2 regions of the Colwellia sp. F1 genome follow, and region 2 is predicted to be linked to the other one. Evidence: predicted binding sites of a transcription regulator. Region 2 holds the regulator's gene; the other holds the start of a gene.
The links. Region 2 encodes sigma-54, which starts transcription at its own class of promoters, with help from an activator protein. Its sites were predicted from a motif close to GTTGGCACGNNNNTNGNNT; they were not measured.

Region 1 (7,546 bases), on a different contig from region 2:
ACACAAACAGTTTATTCATGACATTCAAAACTTCTCAACTATTGGTTTTCAAAGTGAAGATTTTGTGCGTAAAGCATTAACCGCAGCGCTAGGTGAAGATAAAGCGGGTAACTTAATTGATCAAATTGTGATGGGAGGAGCCTCTAAAGGGTTAGACTCTTTAAAATGGATGGACTCTAAGCAGGTTGCTAATATTATTAGAAATGAGCACCCGCAAATTCAAACTATTGTGCTCTCTTATTTAGCACCAGAACAATCTGCTGAAATCATGAGTCAATTTACGGACAAAGTACGCTTAGATTTAATGATGCGTATTGCTAACTTAGAAGAAGTACAACCAGCGGCGCTACAAGAATTAAATGAAATTATGGAAAAACAATTTGCTGGCCAAGCTGGTGCTCAAGCAGCCAAAATGGGCGGTTTAAAAGCAGCGGCTGATATCATGAACTACCTTGATACCAATGTTGAAGGTATATTGATGGACTCTATGCGTGAAAACGATGAAGAGATGAGCCAACAGATACAAGATTTAATGTTTGTTTTTGAAAACTTAATTGATGTTGACGACCGTGGTATGCAGTCAATATTGCGAGAAGTTGAGCAAGACTCATTAATGAAAGCCATTAAAGGGGCTGATGAAGCACTTAAAGAGAAGTTTCTTAGCAATATGTCTAAACGTGCCGCTGACATGTTAGTGGATGATCTTGAAGCCATGGGGCCTGTACGCGTTAGTGATGTAGAAATTGCACAAAAAGAAATTCTTGCGGTTGCTCGTCGGTTATCTGACGCTGGTGAAATTATGCTGGGCGGCGGCGGCGGTGATGAGTTCCTATAGCCAATATCTAGCAGTATTTGTAATGAGTTAACCCTAAAGCAAGCGATATAATTACACCATGAAGAGTGCAGTATTGCGAATGCATTAATCAAGGTTAACATATATAAAGGTCAAGACATGAGCCAAACCCCTTCACACATTATAAAAGCAAACCAATCTAAAGCATTAGATGTTTGGTCGTACCCAAAGGTGCAAGCAGTTGAGACTGAAGAACAAGCAAGTCAAACCAATGCGTTAGGTAAAAAAAACAATTGGCGATTTGAACCACCCGAAGAAGAAGTGATTGAGCCAGAGCCACTGACCGCTGAAGAGATTGAAGCAATTAGACAAGCCGCGCATGAAGAAGGCTTTGAACAAGGTAAAGAGGCAGGGTTTAGCCAAGGTTATGAAGAAGGTAAAGCGCAAGGCATAGAAGCAGGTACAGCTGAAGGCCTGGAGCTAGGGACTGAACAGGGGTTAGCCCAAGGTAAAGAAACGATTGACTCCTTAAGTGAAAGCTGGGAGAACCTAATTGAGCAGCTACATGCCCCGTTAGCCAGTATTGAAAAAAATGTTGAAGAGCAGCTATTACATTTAGTGGTGCAATTAACTGAAGCTGTTGTTTTACAAGAAGCAAAAACAAACCCAGATATTTTAATGGCAGCGATTAACACAGGCATTAAAGCATTACCAAGCAACGAAACAAGCACGCAAATATACCTTAACCCAGACGATATTAAACGAGTAGAGCAACAGTTTGGCGCAGAGCACATAAAAGAAAGTGGCTGGAGATTGTTGCCCGCGCCGCAATTAACCCCAGGCAGTTGTCAAATAGAAAACAGCACTTCTAATATCGACTTACAGATGAAGTCTCGTTTAAAGCAAGTGTTAGAGTCTTTTTTGCAAGAAGCATTACATCAATAAAGGAAGCGATAGGTGCTAGGAAGACATAGGTGCTAGTGAAGAAGCGAGACACTAGGAGAGCCTAGCGCCTAAAATTTCCCAACAAGGTAATTTAAACAATGGTCGATAGCCAACGCATCAGTGACAGATTAAAAAACACTCAACAATATATTCAGCCCTTTAAGGAGCCGGTTGCCGGGCGTTTAGTGCGCGTTGTTGGTTTAACGCTAGAAGCTGTAGGTGTTAAAGCGCATATTGGCAGTCAGTGCATTGTAGAAACAGCCCATGGAGACTTACTCGCTGAAGTTGTTGGTTTTGCACAAGAAATAACTTACCTCATGCCAGAAGAGAGCTTGCGCGGGGTTTTGCCAGGCGCTAGAGTGCTTCCTATCTCAAATAAAATGCAGTTACCGCTGTCTATGAATTTGCTCGGGCGAGTAATTAACGGCATAGGAAAACCCCTTGACGGAAAAGGCCCTATTCAGACAGACGAAAACTATAAAATAAATACCAGTCCAATTAACCCCTTGTCACGACGTGCAATTACCGACCCGTTAGATGTTGGGGTCAGATCAATTAATAGTTTTATTACCGTAGGCAAAGGCCAACGAATGGGGCTGTTTGCCGGCTCAGGAGTAGGGAAAAGTGTACTCATGGGGATGATGACTCGTGGCACCACTGCTGACGTTATTGTTGTTGGCTTGGTAGGGGAGCGTGGCCGAGAAGTAAAAGAATTTATAGAAGAAATCTTAGGGGAAGAAGGGCGTGCTCGCTCGGTAGTTGTTGCCGCTCCTGCTGATAACTCACCGTTAATGCGACTAAAAGGTTGTGAAACAGCGGTACAAATAAGTGAGTATTTTCGTGACCAAGGGCTCGATGTTTTACTACTGTTAGACTCATTAACACGGTATGCACAAGCGCAACGAGAAATAGCCTTAGCGGTGGGCGAGCCTCCTGCAACAAAAGGGTATCCCCCTTCTGTATTTTCTAAATTACCCCAGTTGGTTGAACGCGCGGGTAATGGCGGTGAAGGGCAGGGCTCAATCACTGCGTTTTATACTGTGCTAACTGAAGGGGATGATTTACAAGACCCTATCGCCGATGCTTCTCGCGCTATTTTAGATGGTCATATTGTGTTATCAAGAGATCTGGCCGATGCAGGGCATTATCCTGCCATTGATATTGAAGGCTCTATTTCGCGTGTTATGCCTATGGTTACCAGCACAGAGCACCAACAACTTGCTCGCCAATTAAAACAAATTTATTCACTATACCAACAAAACAAAGATCTGATTGCCATTGGTGCATATACCCGAGGTAATGACCCTAGAATAGACCAAGCTATTAATGTACAACCGGTAATAAACTTTTTCTTACAGCAACAAATTCAAGAAGTTATACCTTACGAGCAAAGTGTACAGCAGTTACAAGAAATTATAGCGGCGGCAACGGCGAATAGTCAGAGCCAAAATGCACAAGCATAAATTTTTACGTATTAACGGCTTAAGGAGTATGTATTATGGCGACAAAAAATAATCAACAACTACAAACCTTATTAAAATTTGAACAAAGTAAAACGGAACAAGCCGAAAAAGCGTTACGTAATGCTGAACATGATTACCAGCAAAATGTCATTCGTTTACAAAGCGTTTCAGATTACCGGTTAGAGTATATGTCAAGGCTCAGTGAACGTACCATGCTCGGCTTAGATAGCGTTACTTATAATCATTATCATGCCTTTATTAGTAAACTTGACTATGCCGCAGAGCAAGTAAAAATTGCCATGCATCAAGCGAAAGCATTAGCTGAACAAAGTAAGCAAGTGTGGATAAAACAGCGAGAAAAGGTACGAGCTGTAGAAATGTTAGCCAGTAAGCGCAACGCTGCCTTAATGAAAATTGAGGCTAAAAAAGAACAAGGCATGTTTGATGAAATAGCCACGCAACAATTTTTACGCAGAAAAGTGGGGCGTTAATATTGGCAATGTTGAGAATAATAGGGCTGACCGTTACAACGGGTTTAGCATAACGACGCCAGCGCTTTACCAACCCTTTTATAAACTAAGCTACTGCTAGGCGAACAATGCTAAGTTGCACCTGCTTAACCACTTCTCCTAACCTTCACTTCCCCTCGTTCTAGTTGTTAAATGTATAGTGTGGAACGATTATTGCTTGGTTTTAAATAAATACGGTAAGAGAAGCTGAGTAAAAGATCTTTTTAGCTTTTACTTTATATAGACAGATTTTAGCGATTGGGACCATTATGCAACAACTCAATATTTTATCGATTAACGCGTCACCAAGTGTTGACAAGAAAAACGATGTATCCGCTTTCACTCCTGCGCTGTCAAAGGACGACTTTTCGCAGCATATTGATGTGCAACTAGCTAAAAACAAAGAGGTTAGTGAGTATACGGATCTTGAACTAGCACAAAGTGATAAGATAAAAACAGCGCATACATTGTCTGAACAAGCAAAACTTTCCCACGAGCAACAAGTTGCCGATGAACAAGAGCCGTCTTCTCATGCCGATACAAGTGAACAAGTCACGACCGCGCAAGAAGTTGCCGCAAGCGGCAATAACGAACAGCAACTAGGTAAAGTTGCTGTTGAAAAAGCAGATGAAGCACGCGATGAATCAGACTTGTTAATGTCTTTTTTAACCAAGGTTGATAAAACATTGGTTGCAAAAGGAGCGTCTGAACAAGAACTAGCACAAGCGCAAAGCTTAGCTGAAGCTAAGGTGACAACAGCAGAAAAAGAAACAGATAAACTATTAAAATCAAGTGGCTTAGCTGCAGAGTTATCAAGTATTGCTAAGGCGGTAACGACCACGCCAGAGTCGTTATCAGCCGCGTCTAGCGAACAAGGAAAAACAATAGCTACACCAACACGATTGACCCAGGCTGGCAGTGAAACCAGCAATTTAAAGGGAGAGAGAGAACAAAAAAGTAGCAAACAATTAATTGACACTAGCATGCCAACCGGCGTGGAAAAAGTGGATGATACCAACACCACCGACGAAAAGCTGACAGGTTTAAATAATAATAAAATACAGAAAGAAGCCAACGCTAGGCAATCAGTTAACCTTGAGCAAGACATAGGCAAAGGGGGCAATACCAGTAAAGAAGCTGCAGCGTTAGGGCAGCAAGTACAAAGTATTAATTCCCAACAGGTGTTAATGTCGTCTAGTAAAGAAGTAAGTGCAAGTAATTTAACACCATCCCCCAAAGTAGCAAATGTTGAAAAAGTAACACTCGCGCAAAGCCCCATTAAAGTAGAAGCAAAGCTTAATGAACAAATTACTAGGGTAATGAAAGGAGAAGAAGGCTCCGCTAAACTAGACGCCCAGTCAGCTACTAATGCGACGAAATTAGAGGGAAATGCTGGGGCTCAAAGCATGGTTGAGCAAAATTCGCGTAGTAAAAACGCTGCCGCGCAAAATTTAGCTTCCCAAATGATGAATAAAAATTCAGCACCTCCTAGCGCAGAAGATGCTTCTGTAGAACAGGCGACTAAAGAAACTAATGAGGCTGAGGGAGAAGCGGAAGTTAAGGTGAAATCTGAAGCCGACTTTATGGCGCATAGTAAAGCAGTAAACCGTGAGCAAGCAAGTGGGGGAAATGTTAGCGTGATCCCTACAACGCCCGCAGAGACAACTTTAACAAGTGGTAACTTTATTGGTCACGCGAATCAAACGATACAAGAGGCGTATAATGCAATAGAACAACAGTCTGCTGAAGCGCTCACCTTAACCAATACCAGTGATGTGTCACAAAGCCAAAAAAGCAACATACAATTGCATCATGAAACTATTTCAATTTTTAGAAAAGACTTCGCTGACGCAGTAAAAGACAAAGTGATGGTCATGATTTCACAAAAATTACAGCAATTTGATATTACCCTCGACCCACCAGAATTAGGCAATATGCAAGTGCGAGTTAACTTACAAGGGGAACAAGCAGCGGTTAACTTTGTTGTGCAAAACCAGCAAGCGAGGGAAGCACTCGAGCAAAACATGCAAAAATTAAAAGACATGCTAGCAGAACAAGGTGTTGATGTAGGTGATGCTAATGTTGAACAGCAGTCACAACAATCAGATACCGATGAAAAAACAGCTGACCACGAACATACCCAGCGTCAATTTATGGGCGAAACGGCAGCAGCAAGTGATGTGGTCGCGCATGATTTGTCTGTAATAAAACAGGATGGATCGGCTCAGGTTATCGATTATTACGCATAAAGCAGACTATACTAATAAAACTGCTGATAAATTAGGCTAAATAGCACTAAGTTGATGAAAACACATTGGCTAAAATGCTATTCAAGGATATAGTTTACTGGTAGTTAAGGTAGCGTTTTATAATATTTACTCATATAGCAATAAAGGTAACTCATGGCTGACGAAAAAGGTACAGAAGCTGATTTAAAAATTGATGGTGGTGGCAAAAAGAAAAAAATAATCATCATTGCTGTTGCGGTGCTCGTTATATTGGCGGGGAGTATTGGTGGCTATTACTTTTTTATGGGTGATGATAGCAAGGTAGCGTCTGCGCAAGCAGGCTCTGAAGAGGTGTTAGCTTCTACTGATGGCGCTGAAGGTGGAACAGACAAAAGTGCCGTTGCGCAAGTAGGAACGGCATTATATGTCCCTATGCCCAGACCGTTTCGTTTTAATGTACCAGGCGCAGTGCGTGATCGTTTTGTGGAAATTCGTGTGCAGTTATTAGTGCGTGGTAGCAAAAATGAAGAAAATGCTAAAATGAATATACCGTTAATTGAAAGCAGCTTATTAAATATTTTTTCACAAGCGAATGCTGATGACTTATCAACCAGTCTAGGTAAAGAGGTGTTAAAGGAACAAGCCCTTACTGCGGTGCAGTTGGCTATGAAAGACCTTGAAGGCGATGAAACGGTTGAAAAAGTATTATTTACCGGTTTTGTCATGCAGTAAAAAATACAGTAAAGAAGGCGCAAACAAGGTATTGCGTTTTCAATTGTTAGTTTTAAAGCACAATAACGCCAACGTTGTTTTTGCAATATAGTTTAACCAAGCAACCAAAGCACTAGCTAAAATAAGCGATAAAGAGTATGACCAGTGAGTGATTTACTATCCCAAGACGAAATTGATGCGCTTTTACACGGCGTTGATGAAGTTGATGAAGAAGAAGTCGTTGAAAATGACTCCACCCAAGGGGATGGTAGTGCTGACTATGATTTCTCATCACAAGACCGCATTGTTCGTGGACGAATGCCAACACTGGAAATGGTTAACGAACGTTTTGCTCGCCATATGCGTATTAGCTTATTTAACATGATGCGCCGAACGGCTGAAGTGTCGATAAATGGCATTCAAATGATTAAATTTGGCGAGTACATCCACACCTTATTTGTTCCAACAAGTTTAAATATGGTGCGTTTCCGTCCATTAAAGGGTACCGGCCTAATTACTATGGAAGCACGCTTAGTGTTCATTTTGGTGGATAACTTCTTTGGAGGCGATGGTCGTTATCACGCGAAAATTGAAGGCCGAGAGTTTACCCCAACAGAACGACGAATCATTCAAATGTTATTAAAATTAATATTTGAAGATTATAAAGAGTCTTGGTCACCAGTGATGGATGTGTCATTTGAATATTTAGACTCCGAAGTGAACCCATCAATGGCGAATATAGCAAGTCCCACCGAAGTGGTTGTGATTAGCTCGTTTCACATTGAGCTTGACGGTGGTGGAGGAGATTTCCATATTGCGCTACCTTATTCAATGTTAGAGCCTATTCGAGAGTTACTTGACGCGGGTGTGCAAAGTGATAAAGAAGACACGGATATG
Region 2 (7,546 bases):
GCCCAAATAATACCATTAAGAAAGCCTATGGCTATTTCCTTGTGTAAGAGCGCGCGAGCATTACTATTACCTACATGACCTAATGCCATACCACGAATAACTAAAGTTAAGGTTTGATTACCGGCAACACCGCCCATGCTCGGTACTAAAGAGTTAAGGACCGCTAATACTGCTAGTTGTTGAAAAAGTCCCTCAAACATACTGGTAACTGCAACGGCTAATAAAGCGGTTACTAAGTTAACCCCTAGCCACAATGAGCGCTGCTTTGTACTTTTTATCACAGGTGCAAAGGTGTCGGCTTCATCGTCTAAGCCCACCATGCTCATCATTGAATGTTCAGCATCCTCACGAATAATATCAATGACATCATCAATGGTAATTCGGCCTAATAAATGCCCTTTTTGGTCGATAACAGGTGCTGAAAACCAGTCATATTTTTCAAATAATTGTGCGACTTCTTGCTCGCTCATGTTGGCTTGCACCACTTCAATTTCTGCATCAATTAATGTTGAAATGATAACTTCAGGTTTTGCCGTGACAATAGAGGCTAATGAAACGGCACCAATGAAATGATTGGTTCTATCAACAACGTAAAAAGAGTCTGTTGCTTCTGGCAGTTGGCCCTTTAACCGTAAATAGCGTAATACTACGTCAACACTGACTTCAGGGCGTAAAGTAATGGTGTCGGTATTCATGATACCGCCGGCAGTATCATGCTCATAAGATAATGCTGTTTCTACCCGGCTTCTATCTTGGGAATCCATAGAATTGAGCACTTGCCTATAAACGCTGTCGGGCAGGTTACGCAATACTTCAGCTAAATTATCAACATCCATGCCTTCGGCAACAGCAGCGAGTTTTTCAGGCTTTATACTGGGTAATATGCTTTTGCGTACTTCCTCAGTTAGTTCTTCAAGGACTTCACCGTGGTGTTCGCTATCGATAAGCTGCCATAATACTGCTCGGCTTTTAGCTGGAGAGGATTCAAGGAATAATGCTAAGTCATAGGCAGACATGCCTTGTAATAGCTTACGTACATAAACAAACATGCCACTATCTAAGGCACTATTGACTTGCAGTAGTCTTTGTTGGATATTTTCTTGTTCTATTATTTCTGACATAGCGACCTTACTTGAGCGTGGTAAACGCAGTCAACAGAGTAAAGGGAAATATCAACGCTATTAAACACTCAAATGAAGGGTTAATAGACTTAATATTTATGTTATTTATTGCTTTGGTTATTTAATGTTATTTATTCATCTTCGTCAAATTTATCGCCAATTAACTGGCTTATAGCTGCTAAAGCGGCTGGCGCATCAACTCCCTGAGCGGTTACTTTTACAACTTTTCCTTGCCCGCCAGCTAATAACATAATAGCCATTATACTGTTGGCGTCAGCTTCTTTTTGCTCAAGCGATAAGGTGATGTTCGCCGAAAAACTTTGGCAAAGTAAGGCTAGCTTACTTGCAGCTCTGGCGTGCAAGCCTAACTTATTAATAATGGTAATTTCTTTACTTACGATGATATTGGTATCCGCTGTCTCTGCAGTTGGTGTGCTGCTTGCTGCTAATTTAGGCTTATGTGATGGCATAATGGCGTTACTCAATGCTTTTTTTTATATCTCGATGATGCGTTTGTACATTTTTTTGTTCTTTGATAAAGTTTCTTGCTAATAATTCAGCAATATAAACCGAGCGGTGCTTGCCGCCTGTACAACCAATAGCAATAGTAACATAACTACGGTTATTGCGCTCTAAGTGAGGCAACCAAGTCATCATAAAGCTATTAACTTGCCAAATAAATTTAGTGACAATGGGCTGGCTGGCAAGAAAGTCTATTACTGGTTGCTCTAAGCCAGTATAGGGTTTTAACTCTTTTTCCCAATGTGGGTTAGGGAGGAAGCGCACATCAAATACATAGTCAGCATCGGCTGGAATACCGTGTTTAAAGCCAAATGATTCAAAAACAAGCACCATATTACCCGTTTTTTTGCCCAGTATGCGCTCGCGCACTAAATCAGCTAATTGGTGTGGGCTTAATTCGCTGGTGTTAATGTATAAGTCAGCATTGATTGAAATTGGTGTTAACAATTCTTTTTCTAGTGCTATGGCTTGGTCTAAGGCGATATTATTTTTGATCAGTGGGTGCAACCGTCTGGTTTCACTGAACCGTCGAATCAGATCGTTATCATCGGCATCTAAAAATAAGGTGGTAACATCAACGGCATTGGGTAAATATTCAATGATTTCTTCTATATCTTGCGGGTTGTTAGGTAAGTTTCGCACGTCTAGACTTACGGCGACATTTTCATAATCATTAATCACGGTGTGCGTTAATGCTGGCAGTAAATTTACGGGAATATTGTCAACACAATAATAACCTAAATCTTCTAATACTCTTAATGCTACAGACTTACCTGAGCCAGAGCGACCACTAACAATTATAAGCTTCATATATTAAATCTCAATTGCGGATAAAAAAAGTCGAGAAACGAGGGTGTTACAAGTTGTCACTTTGCTTGTTTAAAATTTAAATGGCTTGCTGAATCAGGTCAAACATTGCTTCTTGGTTTATACACTTGCGTACTTTTTTAGCTGTTTTACGATCGCTAAAAAGCTTTGCAATGCTTTGCAGTGTTTCTAAATGTTCCTGTGTGTTATTTTCAGGGACAAATAAACAAATAAATATATCAACTGGCTGGTTGTCAATAGCGTCAAAATCAATGGCTTGTTCAGTGGTTAAAAAAACAGCAACCGCTTTGTCTGTATTACTGAGCCTAGCATGAGGAATGGCAATGCCGTTACCAATACCTGTGCTGCCCATTTTTTCTCGGCTCAGTAAGCTATCTAATAGATCGGTTGGATTTACATTGCCTAATTCCTGGGCAGCAAGCTGACATATTTTTTCAAGTAAGCGTTTTTTACTGCGAACTGGTACTGCACATTGCGTGCAGTCCAGTGTTAAGATATTTTGTAGTGTCATAATAATTTAAGTGGTGGCGCTAAGCTAATGTTGGGTTATTTTGCCTTTATATTTGAGTATCTGGCGGTCGAGTTTATCAACCAAATTATCTATTGAACTATACATGTCGGTATTCACCGCAGAGGCATGAATTTCATTACCTTTTAAATGCACTGTGGCTTCTGCTTTTTGATCTAACTTCTCTACCGTTAATACTACGTAAACATTAGTAATATGGTCAAAGTGACGCTCTAACTTGGCTAGCTTTGTTTCAACATAGTTGCGTAATGATGAAGTGATATCTACATGATGGCCCGTAAGATTAATTTGCATAAGTATGATCCTTCTTTAGTTCAATTAAAAATAAAGTTACTGATTATAGTAAACTTTTACGTTGGTTCGACGGTGGAATAGCTAAAGACTCTCGATACTTAGCTATTGTGCGCCTAGCAACGTTAATACCCTGCTCGGCTAGTAAATCAGCCATTTTACTATCACTTAGCGGTTTAGCAGGTATTTCCGCTAAAATGAACTTTTTAATTAACGATCGAATAGCAGTAGACGAACATTCACCGCCATTTTCAGTGCTAACATGGCTTGAAAAAAAATATTTTAATTCAAAAATACCTCGTGGCGTATGCATATACTTCTGTGTTGTTACACGAGAAATTGTAGACTCATGCATATCGACCGCTTCAGCGATATCATTTAAAACCATTGGCCGCATTGCTTCTTCACCATGTTCTAAAAAGCCTTGTTGGCGTTGTACAATACAGTTTGATACTTTGAGTAAAGTGTCGTTGCGTGATTCTAAACTTTTGATAAACCACTTGGCTTCTTGTAAATTAGCGCGAATAAATTGGCCGTCGTTACTCGATGACTTTGTTGTTTTAGTCATGGCGGCATATTGTTGATTGACTGACAGCTTAGGAGCGCTATCAGGGTTTAACTCAACCACCCAGCGGCCATTTTTTTTCTCTACGGAAACGTCAGGAATCACGTATTGATCATCGCTTTTATCAATCACATCACCAGGGCGAGGGTTTAAACTTTGAATTAACCGCATCACTTCACGTAAGTCATCCTCTTTCAGCCGTGTTTTACGCATGAGTTGACGGTAATCACGGCTACCCAGTAAATCAATATGCTCTCTGATAATTAATTTGCTTTCTGTTAAGTAAGGAGTGTCAGAACTAAACTGGTTTAATTGAATTAGTAAACAGTCAGCAATCGACGGCGCGGCAACCCCTATAGGATCAAATACATTAATACGTTTTAGAACGGCTTCTACTTCATCAAGCTCTAGCCCTTCAATCCCGACACTCTCTAAAATATCTTCACTTGAAACCGTTAAGTAACCTGCATCGTCTACAGCTTCAATAATTGCTATGGCAATGGCTCTATCGGTTTCAGAAAAAGGCGTTAACTCCATTTGCCATAAAAGGTGATCTTGAATTGAGTCAGTTGTTTCACCTTGATAGGTGTAATCTTCTCCTGGGCTACTAATAGCACCAGTGTTTGAGGTGCCGGCACTGTAGCTTTCTTCCCAAGTTGTATCTATGTTTAACTCTTCAGGAATATCACTTTTTTCCATGGCTTCTGTCGTACTAATTTCATCAATGCTTGCCGATGGTTCTTCACTGGTCGTTGTTTCAGCTGTGGCTGAAAAGGCCTCTTCAAGTCTCTCTGAACTATCGTTAGCGCTATTTTCCGTATCAGCGCTAGATCTGTCTTGTTCACTTATTTCAAGTAGAGGGTTGCTTTCAAGTACTTCTTGTATTTCTTGCTGAAGCTCTAACGTAGACAGCTGCAACAGCTTGATCGCTTGTTGCAGTTGCGGTGTCATCGTTAATTGCTGTCCTATTCGGAGTTGCAGAGTTGGGCGCATCTACTTTTTTTACTTCCTATTAATAAATATTGCTAACATTATGATAACTAATTTAAAAATTACTTTTAGTCACTTAAGGTTAGTATAGCCTAAGTGAGTTCAGTATAGCCAAAGTTCTCATGCTTAAGTTAACTATAGCGTGAATTGTTCGCCTAGGTATACATCTCTTACCGTTTGATTCGCAAGAATTTGATCAGAGTCACCTTCAGCAATTATTTCACCATGACTAACAATATATGCATGTTCACATACATCAAGTGTTTCACGCACATTATGATCAGTAATTAATATACCAATACCGCGATTTTTAAGGTGAATAATTATTTTTTTTATATCACCAACAGAAATTGGGTCAACACCTGCAAAGGGCTCATCAAGTAGAATGAACTCAGGATCAGCGGCCAATGCCCTTGCTATTTCTACCCGTCTTCGTTCACCACCTGACAGGCTCATACCCAAGTTGTCTTTAATGTGACTAATACTAAACTCTTCTAGTAGTTGTTCTAGTTTACTTTGCCTTTCGTGTTCATTAAGGCCCTTGCGAGTTTGCAAAATAGCCATAATATTATCAGTAACTGTGAGCTTTCTAAATATCGAGGCTTCTTGGGGTAAATAGCCTATGCCACGTCTTGCTCGTTCATGCATAGGAGCAAGGGTAACGTCTTCATCGTTGAGTATAATTTGGCCGTTGTCATTTGGAACTAAACCGACAATCATATAGAAAGACGTTGTTTTTCCAGCGCCATTAGGGCCTAGCAAACCAACAATTTGGCCAGCACTTACAGCTAAACTAACGCGCTTAACGACTTTTTTATTTTTATAAGACTTTGATAAATTTTGAGCTATCAAGGTTGATTTGCTCGATATATCGTCAGCTTTATGGTTTGTTACTGTCATTGTTTTTCTTATCTTGTTGGGCTTTTATTTGAGCAGGCTGTAAAATAGTGGTTACCGATTCATTTTGACCACTAATCGCTTCTAATTTTTCACTTAATGTGTTGTAAGTAATTGTTTCACCAGTAACTTTGCTACCAGCTTGCTTAACTTGTGCGTTACCTGAAATAGTAATGATGTATTGATCTGGTTGATATTTTATTTCATTTGCTTGCAAGCTAATTAAGCTCCCGTCTTCTAATTCTTGTTTGAAAATAGCGGGTTCACCTTTGGCAAGGTAGGTGTCATATTTTTCGTTAGTTGCCTCATCATGATGGCTATATACCTGAACAATATCAGCAACGATAGAAATAGAGCCTTGGCTGATATTTACGTCGTCTAAATAACTTGCTATTTTATTTTTTAAATCAGCAGATTGCCGCTTAGATTTTATGGTGATTTCTTGCGTAAGATCTTTTTTTGCAGCAGAAGCTGGTAGACCTAACGAGAGCAGTAGTGTGCTAAATAATAGCGCTTTGCTAAGGTTTTTAAGTGTCATGAAGGTATTAACTATTGTTTTTTTTGTAAATGGTACGCACATGTTCAGTTAAAGTCATCTGTTTAGTGTTTAAGTCAATGATCAAACCAGAGCCATACATGGTGAAGTCTTTACCTTGCACCATCACTGTTTGCTCTGAGCTGATAATATTAGTATTTAAATCAAGCTCTAAATATTTACAGTATATTGCTTGTATTAAGCTATTTTTATCGGTTGCACTTAAGTGTACGCGATGATTTAAAATAACCCTATTGTTTTTATACAGTGTTGCTTCTTTTGCACTTAGTTTCCACGGTGGGTTTTGCGTACTAGCAAGCTTAGGTAGACTGTTATTTAGGTTATTGCTGTTAGGCGTTGAGATTTTATTAGGGTGATTTTGGGGATATAGGGTGTAATTGGGTAACTCAAAGTGCGTGACCTCAAGCTCTGCGTAATGCTCCATGCGATCAGCAATGATTGCATGGGAAAGTTGTCCTGTGTCGGTATAAATATCGGTTTTGAGTGCTTCGGCAATAAAATCAGGGGTTAACTTGTTTGCAACACCTGTTTCTGGTGCTTTTTCTGCCTGGCGCCACTCAATGATGCCGTAAGCGGTTGCCCCCATGAGTAACACTAAAAAAGCGAGGGTATTGGCGCGTGTCATATACTTGCGCCTGTTGCCTGGTTAAGTGAGCCTTGACATTGCATGATTAAATCACACACTTCTCTTACAGCACCAAAACCACCGCGGGTAAAAGTGATGTAATCAGCGTTTGCACATACCGTAGGGTGTGCATCAGACACAGCAATACCTAAGTTAACATAATTAATACAGGCTAAATCAGGGATGTCGTCACCTATATAGGCTATTTCATCTGGGGTTAAATTAAGCTGATTGGCCAGTTTGGTTAATGCAGGAAGTTTATCTTCCTGCCCTTGTATAATGTGTTTAACGTTTAAAGCGGCCATTCGGTTGGCCACTATTGCTGAGCGTCTCCCCGTTATAATTGCAACTTCAACACCGCTGCTGCCTAAGGCTTTTATGCCAAAGCCATCTTTGGTATGAAAGGCTTTTAGTTCTTCGCCGTCATTACCTAAATAGATTCGGCCATCAGAAAAAACGCCATCGACATCACAGACCAATAATTTTATATTTTTTGCGCGTGCTAACGTGGTGTGACAAACCTCACCGTATAATGTGTTCGCCATGTTATTGGGCTTTGGGCTGTCACTCTGTTTTTTAGCGTTCATTTATAGTACTCCTGAGCGCAGTAAATCATGTGTAT

Region 1: the regulator sigma-54 is predicted to act here: its motif matches at 3,872-3,890, upstream of AC0UA9_RS11130 (flagellar hook-length control protein FliK).

Annotation. Positions count from the first base shown of each region.
Region 1 is NZ_JBWDLI010000010.1:92,520-100,065, reverse strand. It holds gene fliG (flagellar motor switch protein FliG) at 1-835, shown strand, start outside; gene fliH (flagellar assembly protein FliH) at 953-1,738, shown strand; gene fliI (flagellar protein export ATPase FliI) at 1,837-3,201, shown strand; gene fliJ (flagellar export protein FliJ) at 3,237-3,692, shown strand; gene AC0UA9_RS11130 (flagellar hook-length control protein FliK) at 3,980-5,959, shown strand; gene fliL (flagellar basal body-associated protein FliL) at 6,113-6,670, shown strand; gene fliM (flagellar motor switch protein FliM) at 6,815-7,546, shown strand, end outside.
Region 2 is NZ_JBWDLI010000015.1:66,617-74,162, reverse strand. It holds gene mgtE (magnesium transporter) at 1-1,121, opposite strand, end outside; gene AC0UA9_RS14085 (HPr family phosphocarrier protein) at 1,253-1,591, opposite strand; gene rapZ (RNase adapter RapZ) at 1,599-2,453, opposite strand; gene ptsN (PTS IIA-like nitrogen regulatory protein PtsN) at 2,530-2,982, opposite strand; gene hpf (ribosome hibernation promoting factor) at 3,007-3,294, opposite strand; gene AC0UA9_RS14065 (RNA polymerase factor sigma-54) at 3,338-4,849, opposite strand; gene lptB (LPS export ABC transporter ATP-binding protein) at 4,982-5,746, opposite strand; gene lptA (lipopolysaccharide transport periplasmic protein LptA) at 5,727-6,281, opposite strand; gene lptC (LPS export ABC transporter periplasmic protein LptC) at 6,289-6,924, opposite strand; gene kdsC (3-deoxy-manno-octulosonate-8-phosphatase KdsC) at 6,921-7,469, opposite strand; gene AC0UA9_RS14040 (KpsF/GutQ family sugar-phosphate isomerase) at 7,512-7,546, opposite strand, start outside.